Regions from separate parts of the Mesobacillus jeotgali genome, predicted to be linked through region 1. Evidence: riboswitches for the same ligand, from Rfam matches in the RefSeq annotation. Region 1 holds a riboswitch; each other region holds the start of a gene.
What was found. A riboswitch is a leader RNA that binds a small molecule or an ion and turns the genes downstream of it on or off. The one in region 1 is predicted to bind thiamine pyrophosphate.
Positions count from the first base shown of each region.

Region 1 (7,427 bases):
ATGGCTTGGTAGGGCGCATGGTGGGTTGTTTTATTTTGACTTTTATATATCCCCCCCCAGTGCCTAGAAAACGGCTAAATACAATAGTTTGATGTGGTGGCCTCATCTTTCCTACAAGAATTATTCAATAAAAGGTGTTGCGAATTTTATTTCTTATATTTTTAATATAAATTTAAGGACTTGAGAATTTACCTACAAATAACATGTTGTTCAGTATTGCTTATAATGTTATTTATCCTAATAAAAAATATTTATTTATGCTCTGAAAGGACATTTAAAATGAATAGATCGGGTACTAATTTAATTATTAATGACAAAAAATTATATATTTTTAATGAACATCATCATGTATTAGAGGCTTGGGCGAAATTTAGGTTGTTAAATGAGGTTGCTCCTATTTTAATCACACTTGATCACCATACTGATACAATGCCAGCATTTAGGATGCATACTAAATTCGATGAAAAAAAAAACAGATTACCTAATTAGTAAAATCAACGTAAATAGTATGGAAACTATCCATGAAGCTATTAATAAATTACAAAATGATGAACATATTGACGCAGCTCTTAAATCTGACATCATCGCAAAAGCTTTTGTAATTTCATTTGATGGAACGAATAACGATCCACCTTCAAAAGAAGAAGAACAATATCAGAATCAATTGATGTATAATATTATGTTTGGTAAGGACTGCCAATTAGTAAAACCAACTAGACCTTATACATATCCTGAATCCAAACTTTATATTATTGAGAAAGGTTGTTTCATTGGATGTGATAAGAGACAGCATGATGACGAATGTGAGAGGGAACTCTATAAACAAATAATAGAGTCTAATAATTTAAATAATAAATTAGATATAATTAATGAAATGAACCCAGGAATAGTAAAGGATAACGAAATAGTAAGCGAGTACATATTAGATATTGATTTAGACTTTTTTCATACCATGGATTCTATACAACCTAAAGATACTGAAACTTTTTATAGATTAATAAGAAAGGCAAAAATAATAACTATTGCAATGGAGCCTGATTATGTTTCCAGATGGAAGGTTGATGATCATTCAATATCGAGTGAAAAGTTATTGGAACATTTATTAATCCATATTAAACGGGCAACTACATGATCTTATGGTACCGAATCATAATTTACAAAGTTGAATATGGGAACCAGATATAGTTTAATATTAATCATTAACTTTTAGTTAGAAAAAATTAAATAACTAAGACTTAGTACCTAATTAGATACATAAGTAATTGTTTTGACAATTTTAGTTAACTTAGAAGTATCTAACGAAAATTGGGACAAGCGCTTTTCTAAAAAAGGGCAGTGTAACCATTGCTATTCAATATTTGAATAGCAATGGTATTTTCTTTTAAGGTCCAATTTCCTATTGGGTATGCGAGATGTTGTGATTTTATAAAAAAATTCCTGTGTTTTCTTGACTATTCTTCGTACTTCCATGTTCTTCTTCTGATAATATCTTTTATTGTTGAATAACTTACTCCGTTTTTTATGGCTAGTTGTTTTTGAGGAGTTTTGTAATGGAGAAATTCCTCTCTAATGGCCTTGACTTTTTCAGAAGTTAATTTTGAAACTGGCGAGTTATCGCCACTTCTTAACTTTCTTAATTTAGGGTTCTCTAACCTTATTTTATTTGAGGCTCTTATTTTTTGTTTGTGTTCTAGGCTTTTTTTCTTACCCCGATGTGCAATACTCAACTTCTCTTTAGTAGTTGTCGTAAGTTTTCTTCCCGTCATAGATTTGCTCAATTCACACCAAAGCCTCATTTTACGTTCCTCCGCCAGTATAAAAGCCTTCTGCAATTCTAAATACTTGCCATATTTCCTTTCTAAGTAAACACTTGCATCAGCATATATCCAGTCCATTATGGTTTTAACGTAATTTATACCGCTAATGGAACAATAATAGCAATTCCCTTTAGGAGTTACCTTTACTGTTGATCCCGTAAGATTCTTGAAAATACTTAATATATAATCACAAATATCTTTTGTTCCGACAATATCAATTCTCCAAGTATTTCTTGTGGTACTAAGGCAGCCATCACCATCAAAGTAGCCGCGAACGTAGTGGTGAATTAAATCATGATCTATGTCTCTAAGAAAAGTTGCTTTGTAGGTTTTTAAGGGGACACATCCCAATGAAATTAAGTCATGCTTCATTTTTTTGCTATATATCCTAAATTCAGAATCGAGTGTTCTTTAGCTTTTAAATAAACAATTTTGTCCTTGATGTCATATGTAGCTTTAATACTTTTTTTAAATTTATAAAGGTGTTCTTTATCCTTTCTTGATAGACTAAGTGTTATACAATTTCTACGATTTTCCTTGCTTACACTTCCGTCAGCTAAAATAAATCCAAGCCAATAAGCTTTTTCCTCTGTTGTAATTTTACCAAAGAAATTTTCATCTAATAAAAATTTTCTTATCATTATTTATTATTCCCCTAAGTACGATTTTTTTAGAAGCTTGTCATAAGTTCCTTAAGGGGTTTTATGTTGGTGCCAAATTGGTGCCATTCGATATATTAGGTCTAACCTATATTATTTTAAAATCAGGAAACCATTATAATATAAACGTTTTTCAAATAATAATGGTCTAACCTATCATATTTAATAATCTGGATCTCGCTTCATTCGCTTTGACAGGGTAGAGGTCGCTGGTTCGAACCCAGTAGGAATCATACTAAAAAGCTTCAATCCTTTTCTTAAGGGTTGAAGCTTTTTTGTCTTTGTATTTCTCACATCAAGTTTGGCGGTATCTGTTCAGTTCGCAAAACAGCAGGAGGTGTGTTAAAAATATAAGGCGGTGCTGGTTTAAGTTTAGGCTTTGGTCCAAATGGTGCAGGATTTTGGACGTACTGGAATGTGCCGAGGCCGTCCATGCTGGTTCCGCTTGCCCATCTGCCCGCAGCACTTTCGTCTCCCTCTGAAAGGTTAAACAGCACGTAGGAAACTTCCTGTTTTTCCAGGTGTTTCGGGAAGGTGCTTGGCACTACTACATTTTCCTTTGCTTCCAATTCCTTTATGGCTGCGATCCACTGATTTTGATGCATCGTGTCTCTTGCCAGCAGCCAGGAAAGCATATCTCTTACGCCGCGATCTGTCGTTTCATAATATAGTCTTGCTACCTGAAGCCTGCCCTGGGACTCAGCATTCAGGTTAGCCCTGAAGTCTGCGAGGAGATTGCCGCTGGCGATGATGTAATCAGCAGTCCAACGGTTTCCCACACTGTCAGCCGGCATGGCGCCCAAACCTGATACGATGACATGCTGTGGGTTCATGCCTCCTAAGATCGCTTTCATTACAGGATCCTTTGCGGCTTCCTCTTGTGCGCCAACAGGTGCACCATCTAAAAGCCTGGCGACCATGGTAGAAAGCATTTCAATATGGGTCAGCTCTTCTGTTCCGGTATCCATTAAGAGATCCCGATATTTCCCATCACCGCGGGTATTCCAACCCTGGAATAAATATTGCATGGCAACCGAGATTTCCCCGAATTGTCCACCAATAACTTCCTGCAGCTTTTTAGCATAGACAGGGTCTGGCCTTTCCGGTTTTGCTTGATACTGTAATTATTTTACGTGATAAAACATCTTATTCCTCCCCCAAACAAAATTCACACTCCACTGTTATGATATGGGCTATTTAAGTTTAAGGAACTTGGACCTGTAAACTGAGGGGAGATTTCCAACTGCATTTCTTTTGTGATTAGCTCATTTATTTAATTAGAAAGAAATAGAATGAAAAAGGAACTTATTTGTTGTGATGATTTAATCCGAATCCAGAATAAGGGGGAAGGGACAATATTCTTTTTTAATAGAAAAGTAAAGTCGCCTATTGAAGTGATTCATGAAAATTTGCAAAAAAGGCAAAAAAAGAGTTTGACTAAGAACCCCTTAGAAGAAGAGAGAAAAATCATACAAGAGATAAAGTTGAAGACCAAGGAACTAAATAAAAACAATATAACTAGAACCAAAGCCTATCTGGATTTTTATAAAAAGCACCCGGAAATCCAGTGGGCGTTCCTGGCCCATATGGTCTCCAGGAATGGCGGCTGGAGCATGACAGATTTAAAAGCAGAGCTGCTAACAAGGTTATTATCCAAAAAAGAAAAAAGCTCGTTTTTCTCATTTCTTGAACGAGGCAATTGGCTGATCTTCCAGGATGCTTTTCCTCAGCTGCTGCTTTATGAAGAAAGTCTTAATAGGAAAAAACCGTTATTCACGCTGCTCCCCCACTTTAATGTTTCGATCTTTATTGAGACGATATGGAATTATTATTGGGAATCGTCTGATTCATCCCTGCTGACAATAGGCCTGATTATTAATGAACAGAACTATATTGAAAATAGAGTTATCCAAAACCAAAACTATATCAAGGATGTATTCAATACCCTGGAGTTTGAGATACAGGATTTTTTGTCCTTCAATCAAATTCTATTTCCCTACAATGACTATGGTGTGACTAAACTGGCTGGACAGACAGTGAATCAGTTTCAATCATTGCATGAACGAATCCAATTAGGAAAAAGGTTGTATGCGATCCTTTTTGATAAGGAGGTATTGAAAAAAGTGGAAGAGTGGGCCATGGCAAACCCCCATACAGGCTCAAGAAAAGATTACTGGCCCCATATCTTCAACGATGTGCATGAAGGAATCCCTGGACTTAAATATCAAATTAAACTCAGTTCATGCAAAGTAAAACCAGGGGCAAGAAGAATCTACAGCCCAAAACTCCAGAATGTCTGGAAAAACAGTAATCAACCTGAAGCAGAACCTGGAGACTGGTTCGGTGATTTTAAAGTATTGGAGTTTCTGGAAGAAATAGAGGAACCTTCGATTGGAAATATAGAATATGAATACTGTCAGACACTCGAAAAGCTGGAACTTGTCGCTTTTGCGAAGAAGATTATTTCAATTCTTGATTAGAGGTTAAAAAAATGGTTTATTTTTCTAGACGAATCATAAAACATTCTATATAGTAGAGATGACAATTGGAGAATAGGAAATGTAGGGGAGCCGGTAGTGCCGGCTGAGAAAGTGTCCATAGATGCTGACCCTTTAACCTGATCTGGCTAGTACCAGCGTAGGGAACATCTTCTGATAGACGTTTTTCGTTTATTATGGATTTTTTCATGCGCTTGGGATTCCCTGAGCGCATTTTTTATTTTACTAACATCACCTTAGCCTCCTTTTCCGCCTCCATTGTCAAACAAATAGAGAAGAGGGGAAGTACATGAAGAAATTATTAATCTTGTTTTCTGCTTTTTTGTTAGTCTGGGGCCTGGCTGCCTGTTCTTCAAGTCAGTCATCAGGGGAGAAAGAAGACAAATTGAAGAAGGTGTCAATTGTCCTTGATTGGACGCCGAATACAAATCACACGGGAATTTATGTGGCAAAAGAAAAAGGCTATTTCAAGAATCATGGTTTGGACGTAAAGATAATCCTTCCGGGTGAAGCGGGAGCAGACCAGCTTGTCGCTTCTGGAAAATCGGAATTCGGAGTAAGTTACCAGGAAGGAATTACGCAGGCTAGAATCCAGGGGATTCCGCTTGTTTCACTGGCAGCTGTTCTTCAGCATAATACATCAGGATTTGCCTCACCGAAGGCTAAAAATATAGTTTCACCAAAGGACTTTGAAGGTAAAACCTATGGCGGCTGGGGATCGCCAATTGAAAAAGCTGTCATCAATTCATTGATGAAGCAAGAAAATGCAGATGTCGAGAAAGTGAAGGTTGTGAATATGGGAGACTCTGACTTTTTTACAGCGGTAAATCGTGACATTGATTTCGCCTGGATTTATTATGGTTGGACAGGAGTTGAGGCGGAAATTCGTAATGAATCAATCAATATGGTTTATTTAACAGATTTTTCAAAGAAGCTTGACTACTATACACCGGTTATTACCACAAATGAAAAAATGATCAAAGATGATCCCGAAACAGTCAAAGAATTCATGGCCGCACTTACAGAGGGATATGAATTTGCAATTGAGCACCCAGCTGACAGTGCAGAAATTCTGATTAAGGCGGTACCTGATTTGGATGAAGAACTGGTGAAGAGGAGTCAGGAATGGCTATCCCCTAGATACCAGGATGACGCTGAACGCTGGGGTGAGCAAAAGCTGGAGGTTTGGCAGAATTACAGTGAGTGGATGTTTGAGAATAACCTTCTAGAGAAGGAATTAGAAGCTGAAAAAGCCTTTACCAATGAATTTTTACCAGAAGGGAGGAACTAATGATGGCAACAGCGTTAGTAAGTGTACAAATCATACCTAAAGCTTCTTCTGCAGAGGAGGTCATTGAATTGGTGGATGAGGCAATCAAAATCATTGATCGGTCCGGTGTAAATTATGAAGTCCATCCGCTGGAAACAACGATGGAGGGTGAACTGGAGCATCTGTTAGCGGTGATAGCCGAGATGAACAAGAAAATGATTGAACTTGGAGCTCCGAATGTCATTTCCCAGGTGAAAGTCTTATATCAGCCAGATGGAATTACGATGGGCAGGCTGACGGAGAAATATCGGCAATGAATACATTATGGAATAAAGGATGGCGGCCATTTTTGGTTCTCCTCCTTTTCTTCTTGTTTTGGGAAATGATCACTCGTGTACAGGAAATACCGGCATGGCTGCTGCCTGCCCCTTCTGTCATCTTCAAGGAAGCGGCAGGGAGTTATCCTTTATTTTTGCCGGACATAGGAGCAACCCTGACATTGGCGATTACCGGGCTTTTACTGGGATCAATGATCGGATTTTTGATTGCCATGATACTCCACTTGATACCTTCTATGAGAAACGCATTGTATCCATTGTTGATTCTATCGCAAAATGTACCGATTATCGTTTTGGCTCCTCTGTTGGTCATTTGGTTTGGTTTCGGCTTTTTGCCTAAATTGCTCATCATCATTTTAGTTTGTTTTTTCCCGGTCACTATTGCCTCATTGGATGGTTTCAGCAATGTTCCGAGAGAACTTCTCCATTACATGAGGATGTCAGGCGCTACACGATTTCTGACATTTGCGAAGCTTGAGCTTCCTAATGCACTGCCCCCTCTTTTCTCAGGATTGAAAATAGCAGCGACTTATAGCGTCATGGGTGCGGTTATTTCAGAATGGCTGGGAGCGGAGAAGGGGATTGGCGTTTTCATGACACTATCTTCTTCATCCTTCAGGACAGACCGTGTATTTATTGCCATTTTTATTATTATCTTTTTCAGCATGCTGCTCTATAGTGTAATTGTGATGATAGAAAAGAATTTGATTAAATGGAAGGTCAAAGGTGAGGAATGATGGAAGTGAAAATCAGACTTGAAAACGTCAGCAAATCCTTCAAAGACACAGGAGTGGTGCTTGATGATCTCTCCCTTTATGTTAAAGAGGGAGAATTTGTTTCCATTA
Region 1 is NZ_CP109811.1:1,433,776-1,441,202, forward strand. Features, by position in the region: gene FOF60_RS07085 (UPF0489 family protein) at 461-1,132, shown strand; gene FOF60_RS07090 (hypothetical protein) at 1,452-2,189, opposite strand; gene FOF60_RS07095 (LAGLIDADG family homing endonuclease) at 2,186-2,458, opposite strand; partial or broken gene FOF60_RS07100 (manganese catalase family protein) at 2,767-3,621, opposite strand; gene FOF60_RS07105 (DUF2515 domain-containing protein) at 3,769-4,956, shown strand; TPP riboswitch at 5,030-5,137, shown strand; gene FOF60_RS07110 (ABC transporter substrate-binding protein) at 5,264-6,265, shown strand; gene FOF60_RS07115 (thiamine-binding protein) at 6,268-6,561, shown strand; gene FOF60_RS07120 (ABC transporter permease) at 6,558-7,319, shown strand; gene FOF60_RS07125 (ABC transporter ATP-binding protein) at 7,316-7,427, shown strand, end outside.

Region 2 (7,427 bases), 1.4 Mb from region 1:
CGACGATGATGACCAAATCCGCCATCGCAATATCAGTAATTGATCCAGCATCGCCACCATGTCCAACTGTTCTGAACAAACCTACAGTAGCAGGTGTTTGGCAATATCGGGAGCAATTGTCTACATTATTAGTGCCAATTACAGACCTTGCCAGTTTTTGCATTAGATATGATTCTTCATTCGTACATTTAGACGAAGTTATGAAGCCAAGAGAGTCAGGACCATACTCATTCTTGATTTCTGTAAATTTTCTGGAGATAAGATTCAGCGCCTCATCCCACCCCGCTTCCCTGAAGCTGTCTCCTTCACGAATCAGCGGCTTGGTCAGGCGCTCCTCGCTGTTAACGAAATCCCAACCGAATTTCCCTTTTATACATGTAGAAATTCCGTTGGCTGGAGCTTCAACCTGCGGCTCGACCTTCAGGATTTCTCGTCCCTTCGTCCACACATCAAAACTGCATCCCACTCCGCAGTATGTGCAAACAGTCTTCGTTTTCTTGATTCTGGATTCGCGCATAGCGGCTTCCATATCGGAAATCGCCAGGATGGAACCGTAACCTGTCTCGACATTCTTGGTAATTTCAATCATCGGCCGCAAAGTATCTTTTGCGATTCCTGTTAAAAAGCCGGCTTCGCCTTCCATTCCTTTTTCCATCATTGCATTACATGGACATACCGTTGAACAATGACCACAAGAAACACAGGAGGATTCATTGATTGGTACATCATTATCCCAAATGACACGTGGGCGTTCACGTTCCCAATCGATTCTCAGCGTCTCGGTTACCTGTACATCCTGACAGGCTTCCACACACCTCCCGCACAAAATACATTGGTCAGGATCATAACGATAAAAAGGGTTTGATTCATCTTTTTCATATGGCTTTTGATCAAATGGGATGCTCTGATGATTGATTTTCATTTCTTTTACTGTGTTATGTACCTCGCACATCCCATTATTGTAGTCACAGACTGTACAGTACAATTCATGGTTGAATAGGATCTTGTCCATCGCCATTGTTTGCGCCTTTTTAACATCCGGCGCCACGGTGTCGATTGTATCCCCATCCTTCATGATTGTCGAACAAGACCTGACCATTTCTCCGTTCACTTCTACAATACAAGTGTCACAAGTCTCGATCGGGCCAAGGCTTGGATGATAGCATACACTTGGCACTTCAATCGAGCTATCTGAAAGGTATTGAAGGATTGTTTGATTTTCTTTAGCCGCGACGTCAGCACCGTTGATTGTTACATTTATTTTGCCAGACAAGACCTCATCTTCCTTTCTGTATAGAAATCGCTCTCTTTCTCACTACCCAAACCAAGAATGACTTTAACCACTTTTAATAGAGTTTTTTGAAACTTGCTTTGTAACTGGAACCAAAAAGGAATAAAGATCCATCATTTTAAGATAATTTTTTTACTCCAACAAGAACTTAAGAACAAGTCTGAATTTTTACGTTTTTCACTTATTGTGCCGTGAGTATGCTCGGGTCTAACATATTGGACAAAAATAAAAGCCCTACCTGATTAAGGTAAAGGCTTTGAGTATATTCACTATAAAAAGCGGCAAGCATCATTTCCTGCTTCATCAGAGGAAAGAATATACAGTGTCTTTCCATTGGTTGACTTTTCTTTTATAAAACCAAAATTCTCTAGTTCACCATAATCTCCAACAACAATGATTGCTGAAGCAAAAAGCAATGCCTGCAGATGGAATAAAGAAACATCAATTACTTCTGTTAGTGAATCTCCAGGTTTGGGTGCTTCCAGGATTGCAATTCTGCCACGGATGCCAAGGATTTCAAAAGCATATTCAATACTGTCGGCCATAGTTTCGGAAAGGACCGATGCAGAACTGATGATATCATTCCAATTCTCACCAAAAACATAAGTACGCCAGGAAGATTGTTCACTTCCCAACAGAAAATCAATTTTAAGAAACTGCTGGTCATCATCAAATTGGTAAACAGATTTCACTATATCCACGCTTCCCTCCATTAGTAAAGTAGAGATAGTTTCCCACTGTAAGCGAAAGTTAATGAATCCGTTTTGCATGATTTAAAATCGTTAGTAAATACTTACAACGACGGTACCCGAGGCATGAATCTTTCTGATAAGGGAAGAAGTAATATACACAGTACTAAACAAAGGCAGGAGGATGAGAAAATGGAGCAAAAACAAAATAACCATAAACATTTCAATGAGGAAAATGAACAGCATAGTATGGTTTGCAATGACCAGTTATTTTTTCAGGAATTAAGGATAGCAGCTGAAGAGGCTGAACGAGACAGCATCGATACAGATCAAAATAAAGCAAAATAAAAAGAGAAAGGCAAATCGCCTTTCTCTTCCTATTTAGGGTCAGTAACGCAAACATTTACATAAAGTGCTTTAACTAATGAACCGGTCCCTTTCCGCTGCATCTTCTTCCCGCTGTGCTTCTCTTTCTTCATACCAAAATTTAATATGAGTCAGGATCGAGAAAACGAGGAAAAAGTTCATCGACCAGACACTGACAAACGGGGCCATCCCCCCGAACTCAATCGTCTCATACTGTTTGAATACCATTACAATATATGACTCAATGAACACAAGGACAAAGCCGGCTACACCTGCAATTGCCATTCGCATCATAATCAAAAACCACCTTATCGTATTATCAGATTATTTAAATAATACGACTAATTATTGATTAACGCAACTGTTTTGTTCACTAATTCGCCATATTTGAACCTTGACAATTTGGCATAGTCTAATTTACCCATACATCTTTTTTCATGGACAATTAATATTTGAACTCAGTCCGATTTATCTATTCAACTTCTTTTGCTTTTGCATGATTTCATATGATTTTTCTATTATATCTGTTAATACATCGCCTTTGTATATCCTGCCGATTTTTGTATTCTCTTGATAATATTCGACAATCTCATCTAGTTTATCAGATGTTTCCTTCGATACTCTCACATTCAATTGAATTCTCTGGGCCTCATTCATGGAACAGATTTCCCTCCAAATCCTTTAATTCTATGTAAAAAAATACAATTCATCAATTTGCTAGCAGTTTGATAGTATGTAGATATATGTCGCTAACTAAGCCGCAACGCCCTTTATTTTAACATAATCTATCACCTTACAACACTATGTTGTTTTTCCTATCCTCTTCCAGGGTAATTTATATCAAGATTTGTTTTTAACGAGGGAATTATTTAGGGTTACATGACTGTTTGAGCTTTTCCCAGTTGCCCTATTAAAATTTGAATGACATGGAGATTTTCTATGAAGCTTACAAATTGGTCCTACACAAAGAGATATAATATTAAAGCGCAGTTTGACGTTTTTCCAAACTCGGTCGTTATATTTCGCCAAATCAAAGATTACTATTTCGTTTATACTGTTAAATGGTCTTTAAGTGACCCTGTCGTTTCGAAAAAAGATCTAGGCGAAATGGAACTGTTGCTGAATATGGACCTCGGTACTCTGGGGAGCTATTGCCAAAGAAAAGTTTTTGGAAACCATTCGGAATGATACAAATTTTTAAAATTAGCCATTTACAATACAGCCTATTTACATTAAGATGATTTTGAAAACAACAACTGCATAGGTTTTTGCACTAGGGGAGCTTTTGGCTGAGAAGAACTTTGTTCTGACCCTTATTACCCGATCTGGATAATACCAGCGTGGGGAAGTGCAGGCGAAGCTCTTCGTTATATCTCTTTTTTTATCTGACGATAGAATTCAACTGCATCCACCACGCTGGATGCAGTTTTTTGTTTTTTATCAAGTGAACAAAGGAGATGTAATGGTATGAATGAAATTTTTTGCGGTACAAGTGAGATTACAGGGGCCACGTTTACGATTTCCCCAATGTCAGACAGGTTTGTGGACATTATTCTCTCTGCATTGAAGGAAGTTGATACATCAAAGGTATGGATGAAGACAGATGATGTCAGCACATGTGTCCGGGGACGTTCTGAACATGTTTTTGATGTAGTTAAAGCGATATTCCTGAACGCTTCAATCGGTGGAGGTCATGTGGTCCTGAATGCCACGTTTTCAAATGGATGTCCTGGTGACAGTGCAGGGGATGCTTTTATGGCGGAAGATTCATATTTAATGAATGAGGAGCGTTCTCAAAAAATCAACCAGGAGGTCGCAGCCCAGTTTGCTCTCTATCCTTTGGGAATCCCCGGATATATGAATGTAATCATGGATCAAATAAAAACGGTTGATCAACAAGGAGTCTTTAGCGGAGGAGTTCATTATGCTTCAAGATTGGACGGCGACGCCAATAAGGTTTTTACCGGGATGGAAAACGCTTTTGATGGTGCCAGGAACAGTGATTCTTCACATATTGTTATGACGGTGACCATGTCCGCCAACAGCCCTTCCCGTAAGGAGGGACGATAATGCTCGCAAACTGGAAACTTCGAGAGGTTGTAGTTTTATCCGTATTGGCAGTTGTTTTTGGCGTAATCTACCTCCTGTTCTTACAGCTCGGCAATGTGCTTGTAGGCATGTTCGGACTAATCGGCTATGACTTGATCTTCGGGATCTGGTTCATCGTTTCCATCATAGCTGCCTACATCATCAGGAAGCCTGGAGCAGCGGTGTTATCAGAAACAATCGCAGCAACAATCGAGGTCATGCTTGGAAATGCTATTGGTCCGCGTCTGATCCTGGCCGGTATTATCCAGGGACTGGGTGCAGAAGCCGCATTTGCGGCAACCAAATGGAAGAACTATTCTACATGGGTTCTTGTAGCAGCAGGAATGGGGTCTTCCCTCACCAGCTTCGCATGGGGCTATTTTTTAGGCGGCTTCTCCGCTCTATCACCTGGTTATGTAACAGCCATGTTTGTCGTCAGGCTTATTAGCGGTGCAATCTTAGCGGGTCTTCTAGGTAAATACATAAGCGACAGCCTCGCTAAAACAGGAGCGTTGAATAGCTTCCCGCTTGGAAAGGAAGCCAGAAAGGCAAAGCAGAACAATGATATCTCAGCCTAGTCTTCCATTTCTTGAAGTGTCAAACGTAACGTTCCGATTTGAGGAGGATCAGGATGATATTTTAAAGAATATCACTTTTGATATTAATGAAAATGAGAACATTCTTGTACTGGGTCCAAGCGGTTCAGGTAAGAGCACACTCGCATACTGTATGAATAATCTATATCCAGCGTCTGTTGATGGAATAATGAGCGGCAGCATAAAATTCAGAGGAAAGGAATTATCCTCCTTCGAGTCCGGAAAGATAAATCAAAAAGTCGGGTTGGTCATGCAGGATCCTGATTCTCAGTTTTGCATGCTGACTGTCGAGGAAGAATTAGCTTTTGTTTTAGAGAATATTCAATTTCCTAGATCGGAAATGAAAGAAAGAATAGATTATGCCCTAGACTTAGTAGACATAAGGCACTTTAAACACAGGCTGATCCACTCACTCTCTGGCGGGCAAAAGCAAAAGCTTGCGATTGCATGTGCACTGGCAATGGAACCTGAGTTATTAATACTTGATGAACCTACTGCCAATCTGGACCCCGCCTCAGGGTTCGAATTGGTCCAAACGTTAAAAAGATTAAAGAATGAGCACTCGTTTAGCATCCTAGTTATCGAGCATAACCTGGATCATTGGCTCGAAGTGATGGATCGCTGCATCATATTGAATTCTGCGGGTGAACTGTTTTTTAATGGTCCGCCTGATGTTTGTTTTAATCATTTTGCAAAAGAACTGGCAAGTGAAGGGATTTGGTTACCCCGCTCTATTGACGCAGGGTTGAAGCTTCGGGAGGCTGGATTGCTAATGTCCTCCTTCCTGCCTATGACGATTGATGAACTGATTGAAAATAGTATAGATTTAGGGAAAACAGTGAATTTCTTAAAAACGGATGGCCGCGAGCAAAAACCGAATCCTTCTCCAGCCATTTTCGAAGTGAAGGATGTCAGTTATTCGAAAGAGAATCATGTATTAATCGAGGATATTTCTATATCGATTAATGGTGGTGAAATTATTGCAATAGCCGGTTCAAACGGATCCGGGAAGACTACTTTTTCAAAATGTTTGGCCGGGTTGATTCCATCACGAGGTGACATAAAATTTCAAGGTCACTCTTTAGAAGACTGGCCTGAGGAACAAAAGTGGAGCAGGCTCGGATATGTGTTTCAAAATCCTGAGCATCAATTTATTACTGATTCCGTGATGGAAGAAATAAATTACAGTCTTCAATCGAAAGAGCATACGGCTCAAAGATATAAGAATAGAGATATTTTGAGAACCCTTCGCATGGCTGACCACGTTAACAGTCACCCATTCTCATTGAGCCAGGGACAAAAAAGGCGACTGAGTGTGGCTGTCATGCTGGTGAACGGTCAGGAGGTTCTGATTATGGACGAACCAACTTTTGGACAGGATGCTGTCACGTCAAAGGAAATAATCGATTTTACGGTCAATGCGGTACCTGAGACAGGAAGCATTATTATGATTACACATGATATGGATTTAGTTGATCGTTACGCAGACAAAGTATTAGTAATGGAAAAAGGAAAAATGATATTTTACGGGGCTCCAGGAATGCTGTGGAATCAACCTGGAATTTTGGCAAAAGCAAGTTTAAGACTGCCATTCATCAAAGAATTAGAAATGCAGCTGGAGGGGAAATATGCTGTTAAATGAGATGAACCCTAGCATAAAGGCCCTGAGCATTCTCGTCAGCATCTTGCTGCTTTCGATATTTTTCGATCCAGTCACGCCCTTGTTAAGTCTCGTATTGACCATAGTGATCACATTTAGTTTTGCACAGGTAAGTTTTAAAAAGTGGATCCTGTTATTCTCTCCTTTTCTCTTTATGGCGATTGTCTATGTCTGGTCATCATTATTGTTTCCGAGAGTAGATCCTGGAGACAGTATCATCTGGGAATGGAGGTTCATCACCATTACTGCGGAGGGATTCCAAAGAAGCATATCCCTTGGATTAAGAGTATTGAGTTTCGCTTCCCTTTCACTCTTATTTGCCCTTACGACAAATCCGATTAACTTTTTGCTTAGCTTGATGCAGCAATGCAGGCTTTCTCCCAAGATTGCCTATTCCATCATGGCGGGTTATCAATTTCTCCCCTTAATAAAAGATGAGTTCAGTATTATCAGAAGTGCCCATCGAATTCGAGGAGCAGGCAGAACTATAACTCTCCGGGATAAGCTAAAGCAAATCAAGAGGTATGCAATCCCCCTGCTGGCAAGCGGGATCAGAAAAGCAGAAAGAACAGCTGTTGCAATGGAGTCAAAAGGTTTTACTGGAGATAGAAACCGAGAATTTTATAAAGTAATCTCCATATCTAAAAAGGATTGGTTGTTGTTATGTTTACTGATCAGCGTTGTTGTCGTGAGCGCTTTTACCTCACACCAGCTTGGCTACCTTTCATTGTATAAAG
Region 2 is NZ_CP109811.1:2,863,102-2,870,528, forward strand. Features, by position in the region: gene fdhF (formate dehydrogenase subunit alpha) at 1-1,273, opposite strand, end outside; gene FOF60_RS14625 (hypothetical protein) at 1,561-1,992, opposite strand; gene FOF60_RS14630 (hypothetical protein) at 2,173-2,328, shown strand; gene FOF60_RS14635 (hypothetical protein) at 2,398-2,640, opposite strand; gene FOF60_RS14640 (hypothetical protein) at 2,815-3,003, opposite strand; TPP riboswitch at 3,612-3,710, shown strand; gene FOF60_RS14645 (YkoF family thiamine/hydroxymethylpyrimidine-binding protein) at 3,814-4,416, shown strand; gene FOF60_RS14650 (ECF transporter S component) at 4,416-5,012, shown strand; gene FOF60_RS14655 (ABC transporter ATP-binding protein) at 4,996-6,672, shown strand; gene FOF60_RS14660 (energy-coupling factor transporter transmembrane component T family protein) at 6,659-7,427, shown strand, end outside.
Region 2: it holds a riboswitch for thiamine pyrophosphate, as region 1 does, so the genes downstream of both, FOF60_RS14645 (YkoF family thiamine/hydroxymethylpyrimidine-binding protein) here and FOF60_RS07110 (ABC transporter substrate-binding protein) in region 1, are expected to answer to the same signal.

Region 3 (7,427 bases), 290 kb from region 1:
AGCAGCCGGGGTGTAAAGCCACTACCCGGCTGCTTTTTTCATCAGTTCGCTTGTTTTATCCCTTCAATGCTTCAGCTGCAATTTCTTCTAACCGCTCCATTGTCTCTTTTTCTTCAAAGCTGCTGAATATCCGGAAATCATCTTGATCCAAAATCCTGTAATGCTGGCTAAGGATGTTCTGCTGCATGACAAATCCGCCAACCCTTGATACTTCGCGCCACCAGACTTTGCCGCCTAATGTTTTTTCTTTACGATAATCTGTACCTTCATGGGCAATGGTTTCAAGTACCTCTAGTGGTTCATTGCCGAACAAAAACTGGATAGTCTCTGTTTCCCTGAAAAGAGCTGCTATGGCCACGACTGTCGACCAGCCGGCTTGAGCCCTGCCCTTTTCAATCTGGACAAGCGTCTTTTTGGAGATTCCGATAATATCAGCCATTTTATCCTGTGTGTAACCAACTTCTGCTCGCAGTACTCTTATTTTTTCCGATACCCTGCTTATGATTTCATCCCTGGTCATCCGCTTCATTCCTTTGAAATGCTTTTGGTGTAATTTTACACCAAATTAGTTGGAATTAAAAATACTTTTTATTTTACCCACAGTATTGATGCGGTAATTCATTTTTACATTCGTTAATTAAGGCATTACAGTTTTTGAAAAAATCCTTTTAAAAAGGAATGCAGATGACTGCATCCCGATTGAATTATTTTATTTGTTCTTCCTTAATGACACTGCAGTTGGTTGAGCATGAGCTTTGGATGGAGCAGGCAGCACATTTTCCTTCCTTTGATTTCTTGATGAATCGATAGAAGGCCCAGCCGGCATATCCGAATATGGCTCCGCCGATTAAAATGTTTGCGATCATAGATCCTTCCTCCCTCAAGGTTTAGGTTAGTCCTAACAACTTACCGCCTTGATAAATAACCAGAGACAATGCGTATGCGATAACCAGAGCATAAGTGATTGAAAAAGCTGTCCAGCGTTTGGAAGCAGTTTCCTTATAAATGGTTGCTACAGTTGCAAGGCAAGGAACGTATAACAGGATAAATGCCATGAAGCTATATGCAGCTAATGGTGTGTAATGAGCAGCAAGCAAGCCTTGCAAACTCGCTTCATCAGGTACAAAGTAAATGATGTTCATCGTTGAAATAATAGCTTCTTTTGCCAGGAAACCGGTGAAAAGTGATGCACTGGCCTGCCAAGTCCCAAAGCCTATAGGGGCAAATAACGGTGCAAAAATACCTCCAAGAACCGCTAAATAGCTATCATCCATGCTTACATTTACGCCTTCCGGTCCAGCATAGGCAAGCAGCCAGATCAAGACGGACCCGGCAAAAATAAATGTTCCTGCCTTTTTAACGAATCCCTTGCCTTTATCCCATGTGCTTCTCCAAAGTGCTCTCGCCTGTGGCAGCCTGTATGGCGGAAGTTCAATGACGAATACTGAAGTTTCACCTTTCAATAGAGTTTTCGAGAATACCTTTGCCAGCAAAAGGGCGAGCACTACCCCCAACACATACAAACTCAGAACAACAGTTGCTTTATATTCTACAAAAAACGCTCCGACAAACAAGGCGTAAACAGGCAGCCGCGCCGAGCATGACATAAGCGGCGTCAACAGTATGGTCATCAGCCTTTCCTTCGGTGTCTCAATGGTCCTTGCTGCCATGATGCCAGGTACATTACAGCCAAATCCAATCATCATCGGAATGAATGCCTTTCCGTTCAAACCGACGGATTCCATCAATCGGTCCATAACCAGCGCGACACGGGCCATATACCCTGAATCCTCCAGCAAGGATATGAAGAAGAACAAAATGAAGATTTGCGGCACGAAGACGAGGACTCCCCCTACCCCGGCTACAATTCCATCAAGAACCAGGTCCTGGATGAATGATGAAGCACCGGCTGCAGACAGTGCTGCTGTGATTCCCGATGTTACTGGTCCGGACAGGAAAGATTCCAATGCGTCTGACAGCGGGAAGCCAAGCCAGTCAAAGGTAAGCATGAACATCATGTACATCAGTACAAGAAAAATCGGGATTCCCAGGAATTTATTCGTTACGAGCATGTCAACCTTCTCTGTCAATGGAATCTTTTTATTTTCCGTTGAGGTGGCTGCCTCTGTTACTATTTTATCAATCGCTTCACTGCGTTTTCGATGGATGATCTGGTCAAGCGCTTGTTTGCTGCCCAAGTTTTGCTGTTCAGAAATAGAAACATGGTTAACCAAGGTGTCAATCTCACCCGATGGCAAAATAGTTTCTAAATAGCTTTTCACATAGGGATTGCCTTCAAACAGCTGAAGTGCAAGCCATCGAACCGGGTGTTGCGTCTTTCCGGCCAGTTTGTTCTCAAGCTCCAGGATGCCCGCTTCAATCGCTTTTCCATAATAAATGAGATTCGACTTCCCGATACCAATAACTCCGCCAGTCACCAGCTCTGCAAGTTCATTACACCCTTTTCCTGACCTGGCAACAACAGGTGCTACTGCCACGCCCAATGATTGAGACAGTTTAGCAATATCAATGTCAATACCACGGTTTTTAGCCACATCCAGCATGTTTAAGCCAATAATGACAGGTGCACCGTATTCCAACAGCTGCATAGTAAGGTGGAGATTGCGCCTTAACTGAGAAGCGTCCAGGATATTGAGAAGTTTTTCGAATGGTTCATTCAGGAAGAAATTCGTTACAACACCTTCATCTTTAGAAAGTGGATTGAGGGTATACACCCCGGGAAGGTCAATAAGCTGGTCCCTGCCATTTTTAAGTAATCCAACTTTCTTTTCGACCGTTACCCCGCTCCAGTTGCCGACATATTCATAGGAACCTGTTAAGTTATTAAACAATGATGTTTTTCCAGTGTTTGGATTGCCAATGAGCGCAATATTCATCATACTCGCTCCACTTCAATCCTTAGGGCTTCTTTGCGGCGGATACCGATGCATTGCCCGCAGGATTCAACCATGACTGGGCCGCCAAAAGGCAGTATGCATTTTACGCACACTTCAGAGCCTTCTGCTATTCCCAAATCAAGCAATCTTCTTCTGACAAATTTGTCAGCACTTGCAATATTCATGATCCGGCCTTTTTCACCAGTCTTTAATTTTCCCAGCATAGCCATCACCTTTTTTTAGTTTAATAGTTATGATAAAACTCTTTGATGATTCTTTTTTCTAAATGAGAATGATTATCTTTATTTAACCAGTTGACGGCGAGATACACTGTGACATAAATCACTAAGATTACGCTTGCAACGTATATTTATTGCAAACTCCATATAATTGACAATATTTTCACCCACAATCACTTCATTTTCATCATATACCCTTATAGGTATAAAGTGCGCATAAAAAATAGGAGAGCTTTTCAGCTCCCCCATCTGCTACATTTTATTGCTTACAGGTGTCGACTTAACCATTCTCGATGGTGCGTAGCCGATGACCAGAATAATGATAATGGCACTTAAGATCATGCTCGGAATCATATAGGTACCGTTATAGATTATTGAATAAAGCCACGCTGGCTGTCCTTCTGGCGCCCAGACTCCAAAAAAGATCCAGCCCGAAAAGAAATGAGCGATAAAGCGAAGCAAGCTTCCAATAAAGGTACCGGCGATGATCAAACCAATCCACTTTGTCTTATTTCCATTCTGGATATTTTCCTTGATCTGCCTCGCAAAAATACCGGCAGCTCCCAGTACAGTAAATGCAACCACATAATCAATGAATCCCTGTACAGGGTGGTATATTTGCGAGAAGCCAAGGATGAATTGCAAAAGTCCGAGCAGCAGCCCGGTTATTGCGCCGCCTTTTATTCCCCAGCGGAACGCCATCAGGAATACAGGCACCATCGCAATCGACACTGATCCTCCCTGGGGCCAGATTCTTGAAAATAAAAATCCGGAAAATAAATCAAGCAAATAAGCCAGTGCGGAAAATACGGCTATTTCCACTAAAAAGAGAGTTTGTTTTTGTTTCATGTTATGTTCCTCCTTCTTTTCAGAATGAGGTCCGTTTCTACCACGCCTTTTCTGCTTCAGAAACAAAAAAAGCAATCGTGGGGATCGATATAGGATTCCCAAGATTGCTTTCCTATCGCATCCACATTCCTTCGCTAGCATTAACTAACAGGTTCAAAGGGTAAGAACTCGGCCGCTCACTCTCAGCTACTTTACGCAGCTCCCCTTGTGGTTATTATTTAGTTTCTACACTATGAATATACTACTTCTGCCATTCAATAACAAGTAGAACCTGTCAGCAGACTCTGCACTTCCCAATTAATGTCGATGGAACAATAGACAAAACTCTTTCATTGTTGCTAAAAAAGTCGGTCTTTTGTCACGATTTTAGCTATTCGACGTGATTCAGCGCATGTTCTTAATATTCGACAAAGGGATTTCGGGTTTTTCCTCGAATCTTTAATACCGAAATGAAAAACTGGGGGACTTAATGAAATGCTGCCAATTACGGATAACCGATTGCTTAGCTTCCTGACTAGTGAAAAAGAAAACCTGATAGCTGACTGGACGGAAAAAATAATCGTCTCAGAAGATGATCCATATAAAGAGAAAATAAGCAAGAACGCTGAGAGAATGTATGCAGTCATTCTCTCGGTGTTTTCTAGGACAAGCGAAGAATTGGAAGAACATATTCAGGAGCTTGCTTTCATGGTCGGAGAAGAACGGGTTCGTGCTGACATTAACATTGGCGATTTTGTCTATAATGTCAATTCCGGACGCTCCGTTTTATATAAACATCTTCATAAAATGAATATGGAATGGACAGAAATGCAAGAGGCCATCAACTCGATCAATTACTGTTTCGATACCTTTTTATATTACGCTGTATCCTATTATAATGAACAGAAAAACAAGATTATCGAGGAAAAGAACCAGTTCATCGATTCAACGCATAAAGACAGGCTGACATTGCTTGGGCAAATGACGTCTAGCTTCATCCATGAATTCCGCAATCCGTTGACTTCTATTCAGGGCTTCATCCAGCTCTTGAGATCTGAACACCAAGATATGAAGTATCTCGATATCATCTCAAGCGAGCTTGAGCAGCTGAATTTCCGAATTTCACAATTCTTGCTGCTGTCAAAAAAAGAGCTGATTGGAAAAGAAAAGACACATTTCTCTTTAAATAAAATGATTGATGAGGTTTTAAATTTCCTATATCCCAGCATCCTTGACACGAATGTCCGCGTGATCAAAGAGGTAGCAGAGGATATGGATTTGTACGGCTATGCTGATGAAATCAGGCAGGTCCTCATCAACATCATCTTTAATGCCATTGACGTATTGAGCCAATACCGTGATGACCCACAGATTGAAATCAAAGGATTTTTCGTGAATGATACCCATATCAAAATAGAAATTTCGAATAATGGGCCAATCATACCCGACCATTTGCTAAAAACCATCTTTGAGCCATTCGTCACGACCAAAACACTTGGAACCGGACTTGGGTTGTTCGTCTGCAGGGAAATAATCGAAAAGCATAAAGGCATACTTGCCTGTTCATCAGAACCTGACAAGACGTCTTTCATTATGCTGCTGCCTTTGACAAGAATCGAAATCTGACATATAACCTGAACAAGAAGACCCCGCCGGCAAAGGCGGGGTCTCTTCTACTTTAATCTAAATATTCAAGAGAGCGGTTGTCTGCCATATTTTTAACTTTGCTTTTCTCCGGTCTTACTTGATGCTTTTTCTCAGTTTCAGAGACGATGACCGCACAAGCTGCATCTCCTGTAATGTTGACAGCGGTGCGAGCCATATCAAGCAAACGGTCAATCCCGAGAATGAGGCCGATTCCTTCAACAGGCAGACCTACAGATTGGAGGACCATGGCCAGCATGATCAAACCAACACCTGGAACACCTGCCGTCCCTATACTTGCAAGCACGGCAGTCAAGACGACAGTCAAAAGCTCTGCCATTGTAAGGTCGGCACCGTATACCTGTGCGATGAATACGGTAGCTACACCCTGCATGATCGCGGTACCGTCCATGTTGATCGTCGCTCCGAGAGGCTGAACGAAGCTGCTGACAGATTCAGGGACACGCAGGTTCTTCTGAGCTGTTTCCATTGATACCGGCAGTGTGGCATTACTGCTCGATGTACTGAAGGCTACTCCCATAGCAGGAGAGAATTGCTTGAAGAACCAAAATGGGTTTTTCTTTCCGAGAAAATATACACCAGAACCATAAGTGATGAACGCATGGACAACTAGAGCCAGAACAACGACTAGCATGTATACTCCCATGGCCTTGATGGCATCGATTCCCTGGCTTCCGATAGCGGTTGCGATCAACCCAAAAGTTCCGTACGGAGCAAACTTCATGACAAGGCCGACCAGATACATCATGATCTCATTTCCCTGTTGTACCAGATTCAGAATACCTTTTGTTTTGTCACCAAGTGCCGTTAACGCAATACCGATGAAAATCGCCAAAATAATTACCTGAAGCATATTTCCGGTTGTCAGTGCTTCAAATGGATTTGCCGGAATAAGATTTAAAAAGGTTTCACTTACTGGCGGAGCTTCTTCAGCCTTGAATTCAGCTCCACTCGTGTCAAATTCGCCCATCAATCCTGGTTTTATAAGGAAGGCTAGAGCAAGGCCTATAGATATCGCAATCGCCGTGGTTCCTAAAAAGAAGCCCACAGTCTTTATGCCAATCCTTCCAAGCTTTTTCGGATCACCTAACCCCGATGTTCCGAGAATAATCGAAAACAGGACAATCGGTACAACAAGCATACTAATTAAGTTGATGAATATCTTGCCAAGAGGCGTGAACAAGAATTTATCTAAAACAGTGAATAATTCGGGTGAAAAAATGTTGAGGATCAGCCCGGTCATCGCTCCAAGTCCAAGGCCAATCAAAATCTTAGTGGTTAACTTCATAGTCTTCCTCCCAAAAAAAATATAAAAAAACAATGTAAAGCTTTATTCCCTCTTTTGGCCGAATTAAACCATGGCGGGTTGATTGGACAATAATGCCATCAGAATAAAGTTTCAGGAGGATTTTATGTCAGTTTTAAAAGTGGATTCTGAACTTGAGCTTCGTTTATTTGACCCGCGTGAAGCTGGAGAGTTGTTCTGGCTTGTGGATTCTAACCGCCGTTTTTTGCGGAAATGGCTTCCCTGGATTGACGGCATTCAATCACCAGGGCAATTTTTTTCAGTCATACAATTGTGGCAGAAAAACCATCAGGAAGGAAGCAGCACTCATTTTGGCATCCGATACAGAGGAGTCCTTGCAGGCAGTATCAGTCTGCATGGTATTGACTGGATTAACTCGCAGGCCAGCATCGGCTATTACCTTTCTGAGAAACTGCAAGGAAGAGGCATTACGGTCAGATCGGTGAAAGCAGTAATAAACCATGCTTTTTATGAGCTTGGACTTAACCGCAT
Region 3 is NZ_CP109811.1:1,145,420-1,152,846, reverse strand. Features, by position in the region: gene FOF60_RS05745 (helix-turn-helix transcriptional regulator) at 56-520, opposite strand; gene FOF60_RS05740 (FeoB-associated Cys-rich membrane protein) at 705-866, opposite strand; gene feoB (ferrous iron transport protein B) at 888-2,897, opposite strand; gene FOF60_RS05730 (FeoA family protein) at 2,897-3,121, opposite strand; gene thiT (energy-coupled thiamine transporter ThiT) at 3,389-3,985, opposite strand; TPP riboswitch at 4,095-4,201, opposite strand; gene FOF60_RS05720 (histidine kinase N-terminal domain-containing protein) at 4,460-5,590, shown strand; gene FOF60_RS05715 (dicarboxylate/amino acid:cation symporter) at 5,643-6,917, opposite strand; gene FOF60_RS05710 (GNAT family N-acetyltransferase) at 7,042-7,427, shown strand, end outside.
Region 3: it holds a riboswitch for thiamine pyrophosphate, as region 1 does, so the genes downstream of both, thiT (energy-coupled thiamine transporter ThiT) here and FOF60_RS07110 (ABC transporter substrate-binding protein) in region 1, are expected to answer to the same signal.

Region 4 (7,427 bases), 900 kb from region 1:
AATGGTTATTCAGCTGCCAGGCAATCATAAAATTGCTGCTCGATAAAATCTGCATAAATTCATGATAAATTTTATATAAAAGGAGGGCGAGTTAGTATGAAACTAAACCGCAGATTTAAAATAGTATTGGTGTCCATTAGTACAGTATTATTTTTAACAGCTTGCTCAGGTGAAGAAGAGAAATCCAGCACTGGAGATCACAACAGCCATGCAAATATGGAGCATTCTGGATCGGGTGAGTTACCCGAAGGGCTGAAGGAAGCTGCTGATCCAACATACAAAGTTGGCAGTCAGGCCATTATTAATGATGACCATATGCCAGGCATGGATGGAGCGGAGGCTACTATCGTAGGAGCATATGATACAGTCGTCTATTCCTTATCCTATGACCCGACGAACGGGGGAGATCGTGTAGAACAACATAAATGGGTCATCCATGAAGAGCTGCTTGATGCCGGAGCAGAACCATTGCAGCCGGGTGATGAAACTACAATCAATACCGATCATATGGAAGGAATGCAGGGAGCAAAAGCGGTCATTGATTCAGCCGAAGAAATGACAGTCTACATGGTCGATTTCACGCCAACAGATGGTTCTGAAAAAGTAACGAACCACCAATGGGTAACCGAAGATGAACTTGAGCCTGCTAATTAATATTGAAGATTACCAAAATCATGCAGGATTGTCCCTTTTTAGTCAGGGTATATAAGTATTAAGACAAGAGGAGGGATGACGCATGAAGAAATTAATCAGGACAGCGCTTAAATGGGGACCTGTTCTATATCCAATTGTAAAAAAAATGATGAATAACAGGAAATCATCCTCAATTAAAACAAGCTATTCAAAATAAATGAAAATCCGGGACCGTACAGTAGTCAATTTAGGCTGCTGTGCGGTTTTACTTTGTTTTAGGCTTTTTGTCACCCTTTGTTGCTATTGACCACAAAGTTGCAAATCAACCTTGTATTATGTTTTGGTTATGCTTCATTACACTTGTTTAACAGTTTTTAATGCTATAAGTGATAAATAATCTTTATATTTCAGACTATTGTTCATGTTATAATGTTAAAATGAATCATAAACTGTGTTTTAGTATTGATAATACATGAAGCTGGCTTGCACGGGTCTTTTAAAAGGAAGGTATCTATGGTCGAGGAAAATATTACGAGAATTGAAATGAATGGCAAGGAATACATACTGATTGGAACTGCACATGTTTCAAAGCACAGCGCTGAGCAGGTGAAGGAGGTAATTGAAGCTGAGAGACCTGATTCTGTCTGTGTTGAATTGGACGAGCAGCGTTACCAGACGATTACCGAAGGTTCAAAGTGGCAGGAGATGGATATCATCCAGGTCATCAAGGAAAAACGCGCTTCTCTTTTACTAATGAATCTCGCTATTTCTTCATTCCAAAACCGGATGGCGAAGGAGCTTGGTATCAAAGCAGGGCAAGAAATGATCCAGGGAATAGAATCTGCAAAGGAAGTCGGAGCAAAACTTGTGCTTGCAGACCGTAATATCCAGATAACTTTTTCACGAATATGGGGTAACCTTGGCTTAAAGGGAAAGGCAATATTGTTAAGCCAAATCATAACCAGCATCTTCAGCAGGGACAGCATTTCAGAGGAAGAGCTCGAAAAGCTGAAGGAACAGGATACAATCAACGCAATGCTGAATGAATTCACTGAGACATTTCCGCGTTTGAAGAAGCCATTGATTGACGAGCGTGACCAGTATTTAGCTCAGAAAATCAAGGAAGCACCTGGAGAAAAAATCGTCGCTGTCTTGGGTGCAGCACACGTACCTGGAATTAAAGAAGAGATAAAAAAAGATCATGATCTAAATAAACTACGGGCAATTCCGCCGAAATCGAATTGGCCAAAGGTCATTGGCTGGAGCATTCCTATCTTGATCCTGGCTATTATCGTCTATACGTTTTTAGCTAACCCAACTGCCGGTTTCGCCCAAACTGTCAGCTGGATCTTATGGAATGGCAGCCTTTCCGCCCTGGGAGCAGCAATCGCAATGGGGCACCCATTGACCATTTTGACAGCTTTTATAGCAGCCCCGATAACTTCATTGAACCCTTTGCTTGCCGCAGGCTGGTTTGCCGGATTGGCACAGGCTTATATCCGGAGGCCTAACGTAAAGGACTTTGAGACACTATCAGAGGATATTTTTAGTTTAAAAGGATTCTGGCGGAACAAAGTCAGCCGAATCTTGCTGATTGTTGTACTTGCCAATCTGGGGAGCTCGCTCGGAACCTTCATTGGCGGCGCTGACGTGATCAGGGTCTTTATCGAGAACTTATAGGGATATGAACGAAATCATTTAGATTTCGTTCTTTTTTTATGTTTTTTTTATAAACTTCGCCTGTTTTACACAAGGTATGCTCAAAAGTCCTCCTGACGAGAACTTTAATGATCTGAACGCGGAATCTTCTTTGTAAAGCACCACCCAATGGTAAAACAGCCTTTTTTTCTAAAATAAAAGAAATATAAGAAGAAATTTGGCGAAAAAGGAGGAACTCTGTTACATAAAATGGAATATAAAAAGGGAAAGATTTTACAATGGAGTGATACTGTGAACGTTTTAAAACCTGCTTTGTCTATTTCAATCCTAATTCATTTCCTATACATAATAGGCATCCTGTTTTTTGCTTACTTTAACAACATGTTTTTAACCAATAACGCTTCTTTTATAGGTGAAATCCCAATCCTTTTGATGTTTTCAACTTTCGTTTTTACTGCAATCATCAGCTTGATCCTCTGGGTTATCAGAAGTACGAATTTAAACAGCTAACACAGCAAAAAAAAAATCATCCTCAAATGTGGGATGACTAGAAGGTGAATGTACAACTATGGTGAATGCTTACTTTTTCTTCTTTCTTTTCGAGTTCTTTTGGAAATCATTCTGTCGTTTTGCATCCTGTTTAAAAGCTTCCATTGCCTTGCTGTACAATAAACTCACCTTCAGCACCTCCTTCATTCATTCTTATTACCTTCGTTCCCGTTGACTATGGGTGTAAAACTTAAATTAGGAACAATTTTTAAAAAGGTATATTAGAAATTTTATGAAGGCAGAAACTTGTATTATGCAGAAAAGACGCCCAGATCATCTGGACGTCTTTATTTTACTTTTTATTTACTTGTTTGCCGCTTTTTTTCTGACTCTGCGATTTCGTATTTCCGACCTGAAACTCTGAGCCCAGTTCGATATCATTTCTTTTATCATGCTTTTCAATTTGTTCCCTTGTTTGATCTTTGTTGCTCATACCTTGTCTCGCCATTCTTTTCAGCTCACTTTCCTTCAATGTATCTAATAAAGCCTTATTATTATCTTCATTTAACAAAAAATTATTGATTGGTGATATCTGATTGTCCTCGTATTACTTTGTCATAAAAAACCTGGAATCCATATAAAACTAGGGTTTTAAATAAAAACACTATCGAAAGTTGGAATTTTGTTAAGCGTACCAATGAGACATAGCCAACTTTCTTGAAGATGTTCAGTCCATAATAAGTGAACAGTGAATCAATTAGGATATTGACCAATAAATAAAGGTTAAATTTTTTATAGGTGTATTTCATGATCCAAAATGACCCTATGAAAAATGGTCCCCAGATTAGGGGCATTTCAGCTAATACGTTTGGTTTAATTTTAAACGGAAACCACCACCACTTTCTTTTTTCAGCCAGCCTTCCTTCAAACATTAGATAAATTCCCATGAACAATGTACCGGGCAGGAACTTCCTGAACGTTTGTTTACCAAGAAGAGGCAGCGACAGCCAGGGCAGGACAGCCATTAGAAATATGTAAAGTTTTAAATTCTTCATAAGCAACTCCTTTTGGAATTGATTTTTTTAGTATCTCCACATCAGGATAAAAGATGAATGATATTAAAAATTTCTATCGATCATCATTTCTTACTCTTTTGAACAGTAAGTATAAGAAGGAAAAGGAGGGGGTAAAGGGATGATTTCTCTTTGGGATGAACATTCATTTTGGATTGAAATGCTGCAGGATCACGCTTATTTTGTCAGGGACGGTTTGTCTCCAAATGAATCGGAGTATGTGGAAATTGCGAGGCAATTTATACGGTTATATGGCGAACTTTTAGGCGAGTTACAGTCGATTCCTCGTCAAACAGGCTACCAGGACAGTCAAATGATTGATTTTTCAAGAAAAGCATGGCAGGTTGCTAAAAGCTATTATGATTTTGAAGGTACACTGCAATCATTACGAATTGATAACAAAGTTAACCTTAACTTGTCACCAACCTATTTAAACGGTACATTAAGTGAAAATCAGGAGTATTTACGGATATTGAGCTATCTGGTACAAGGCCAAGAACCAGTACGGTTGTCCGTTACACAGGTGATGGACCTTTGGCTTGAAGACCAGCTTGGCCACGCGGTACTTTTTGAAAATCTCCTCGATCCAATTGAAGTCGAAGCCAACATAGTAACGCAGGAGTACAAACGAAGATTTCAGCTTTACATTGTCCAGAATCACCATTTGAAAAATTATCTTCGGGTAAAACAGCCAGGCTTTGCCCGTCAGCAGGAATTCATCTATGAAGTAGGAAAGACGACGCTGGAAATGGATCATTATATTAGAAAGATGGTGGAAAAGTATAAGGCCAATACACTTTTGAATAAAACAAATCTCCGCTTTCTGGAGCATCACTTTCCAGAAACCTGTTACTTTCTTGCCAGTTTAAGCTACTATGAACCAAGGCTGCAGGCACAAGTCGGCAATTGCTCCTTGTCGAAGCCTTCCTTTTAGGCAAAAAACAACAGCATGAAGTGACCTGTTTGCACCCTGAATTAAAACAACGGGAAGGATCCCGTTGTTTTTTATGTTCGCTTTTACAATTCAATAGGCCATTTTTCTTGATTGTATGCCATGTCCCAAAACATGAATTCATACTGGCTGCTTATGATAAAATGCAGTTTCATTTTTTCTTTTTCTATATTTGACGCTTCCACTGCAAGCTGATCAAGCCTGTTTAGCTGCTCATTTACAAGTTCACTGAACCATTCTCCTCCATATGCTGCAATCCATTCTTGATAAATTTGGACATTGGGGGTGGATCCCTTAAACAATTGTCCAATTTCATGGTAAATCCAGTAGCATGGTAGGATGGCTGCGATGATTTCAGCCAGGCTTCCTGAAGCAGCAACTCGATAAAGATGGGAAGTGTAAGCATAGGCAGTAGGAGAGGGGTTAAACTCCGCTAGTTCTTGTTTTGTTACTTCCAGTTGCTTTAGAAAATTTTCATGCAAACCAAGTTCAGCCTCATAAGTCCCCATGGAATGGGCTGCCATTCTCGAAGTGGTGAACAAATCAGCTGCTCTTGACGCTGCGATTGCCTGTATCCTGGCAAAATGGGAAAGGTAATAGGAATCCTGTAAAACATAATAGCGAAAGGATTCCATTGCTAAATTACCATTTGCAATTCCCTGTACAAATGGGTGATCAAAATTTGCCCGCCAGATTGGATCAGCCTGTCTCTTTAACTCCTCAGTAAAACTCTTCATAAAAATCTCCTCCTCTTCCTGTTTAGCCCAATAAAAAAACCACTTTCCAAAGAAAGTGGTTTTATTGGCACAACAAAAAATGTCCCAAATTCCACTTTCCTACGCTGGTATAAACCAGATCAGGTTCCAAGGGTCTCAAAGTTTCACTTTAATCTCAGCCTTAAATCAAAGGCACCCCTAGTGGTAAAATACGGATATTTAGATTTCATCTGTAATCATAATAGCTTGGCTGTTGAAGAGTCAAGCTATTAAGGAAAAATAAATTGTGAAAAAATTTGGTGCTAATTGTGAACATTATGTGACATTTGTTTATAAATTCTGTTAATATTAAAATTACATACGAAAAAGTGGGGGAATGAGAAGTGGGAAAACTTCTTATGTATTTTTATTTAATCGTTGGATTGTATTGTCTTGTAAGCGGATTCCTGGCATTGATGTCACACGGATTCCAGCATGCAGTATTATCACTGTTTCTGGCAGCATTTAACTTCGCGATGTTCTCACTATTCAAGAAAGAAGGCAAACTGCCACGATTGCGTTTAATCAAAGGACGCAAAGGCGAGATGGCTAAAATTTAGTTCATTAATGAAAAGTGAAGGTTGTTTGAAGTAGAGTAAGGTTGGGACAAAATCCCGGCCGCCTAAGCAAAAGTTGTCCGAAGTAGGGGCATGTTCGGACAAAATCTCGTTGGCCCAAGCAAAGATTGTCCGAAGTAAGAGCATGTTCGGACAAAATCCAGCTGCCTCAACCGAAAATTGTCTGAATCAGCATCAATTATTCAAAATGAGCCCACAAAAAAACCAGGTCACCCCTGAGAGGATGCCTGGTTTCATTTCATTTTAATGCGAGTGTCCAGAAGTCATGACCCAGATGGATCCTGCAACTATGACAACTGCGATAAAAGCTGAATAAATGATATTGATATTATTGGTTACTTTATCATCGCCTTCATTGATGTGCATGAACATGTATAGCTGGATTCCGGCCTGGATAACTGCCAGTGTTCCGATGATCCACATGACTGCCTTCATTGAGAGTGAGCTCTGAAGGGCAATCCATGCTGCTCCGAATGTCAGGACTAGTGACATGAAGAATCCGATGACATGACTGATTGGGAAGCCTTTAGAATGCTTATCCATTTTACATCACCAACCCTTGTAAATAAACAAATGTGAAGATGAAGATCCAGACGACGTCAAGGAAGTGCCAGTACAGTCCGAAGATAAATGCTTTGCGGGCTGTAACAGGTGTTAATCCTCGCTGCAATATCTGGATGATCAGCAGGATAGCCCAGCCAATCCCGATTGTAACGTGCAAACCGTGTGTTCCAAGCAGAACGAAGAAGCTGGATAGGAACGCACTTGTCTGCATCGTAGCACCTTCATGGACATAATGGATAAACTCGCGAACCTCCATGAACAGGAAGCCGCCGCCCAGCAATAATGTGAATACGAGCCACATCAGCATGCCTTTAATATTGCTTCTGCGCATTTCGAAGATCGAGATTCCCATTGTAAAACTGCTTGTCAGCAGCAGGAAAGTCTGGATCATGACATCTCTTACAATAAAAATATCTTTTTGTGTAGGACCGCCTGCATATCTTTCACCGAGCACTCCATACACTCCGAAAAGGGTAGCGAACAGCACGATTTCTGCTCCAAGGAAGACCCAGAAGCCGAGGATATTCATCCTATTTTGTTCTGTCTGGTATTCAAGCGGTAAAGCTGCATTGACTTTAGCTGACATGGTTCTTCACTCCTTTGTTCGCGCCTTTTCTCCATTTGCTTTCTGTCTCAAAGATTTCATCCTTGTGGACATGGAAACCTTCATCATAATCAAATGAACGGAAGGCAAGACCAGCAAGAATACCTAGAGCGGCAACTC
Region 4 is NZ_CP109811.1:2,337,269-2,344,695, forward strand. Features, by position in the region: gene FOF60_RS11900 (YdhK family protein) at 97-654, shown strand; gene FOF60_RS11905 (TraB/GumN family protein) at 1,147-2,313, shown strand; gene FOF60_RS11910 (hypothetical protein) at 3,134-3,274, opposite strand; gene FOF60_RS11915 (hypothetical protein) at 3,357-3,836, opposite strand; gene FOF60_RS11920 (DUF2935 domain-containing protein) at 3,976-4,788, shown strand; gene tenA (thiaminase II) at 4,872-5,543, opposite strand; TPP riboswitch at 5,623-5,732, opposite strand; gene FOF60_RS11930 (hypothetical protein) at 5,906-6,121, shown strand; gene qoxD (cytochrome aa3 quinol oxidase subunit IV) at 6,383-6,682, opposite strand; gene qoxC (cytochrome aa3 quinol oxidase subunit III) at 6,684-7,289, opposite strand; gene qoxB (cytochrome aa3 quinol oxidase subunit I) at 7,279-7,427, opposite strand, start outside.
Region 4: it holds a riboswitch for thiamine pyrophosphate, as region 1 does, so the genes downstream of both, tenA (thiaminase II) here and FOF60_RS07110 (ABC transporter substrate-binding protein) in region 1, are expected to answer to the same signal.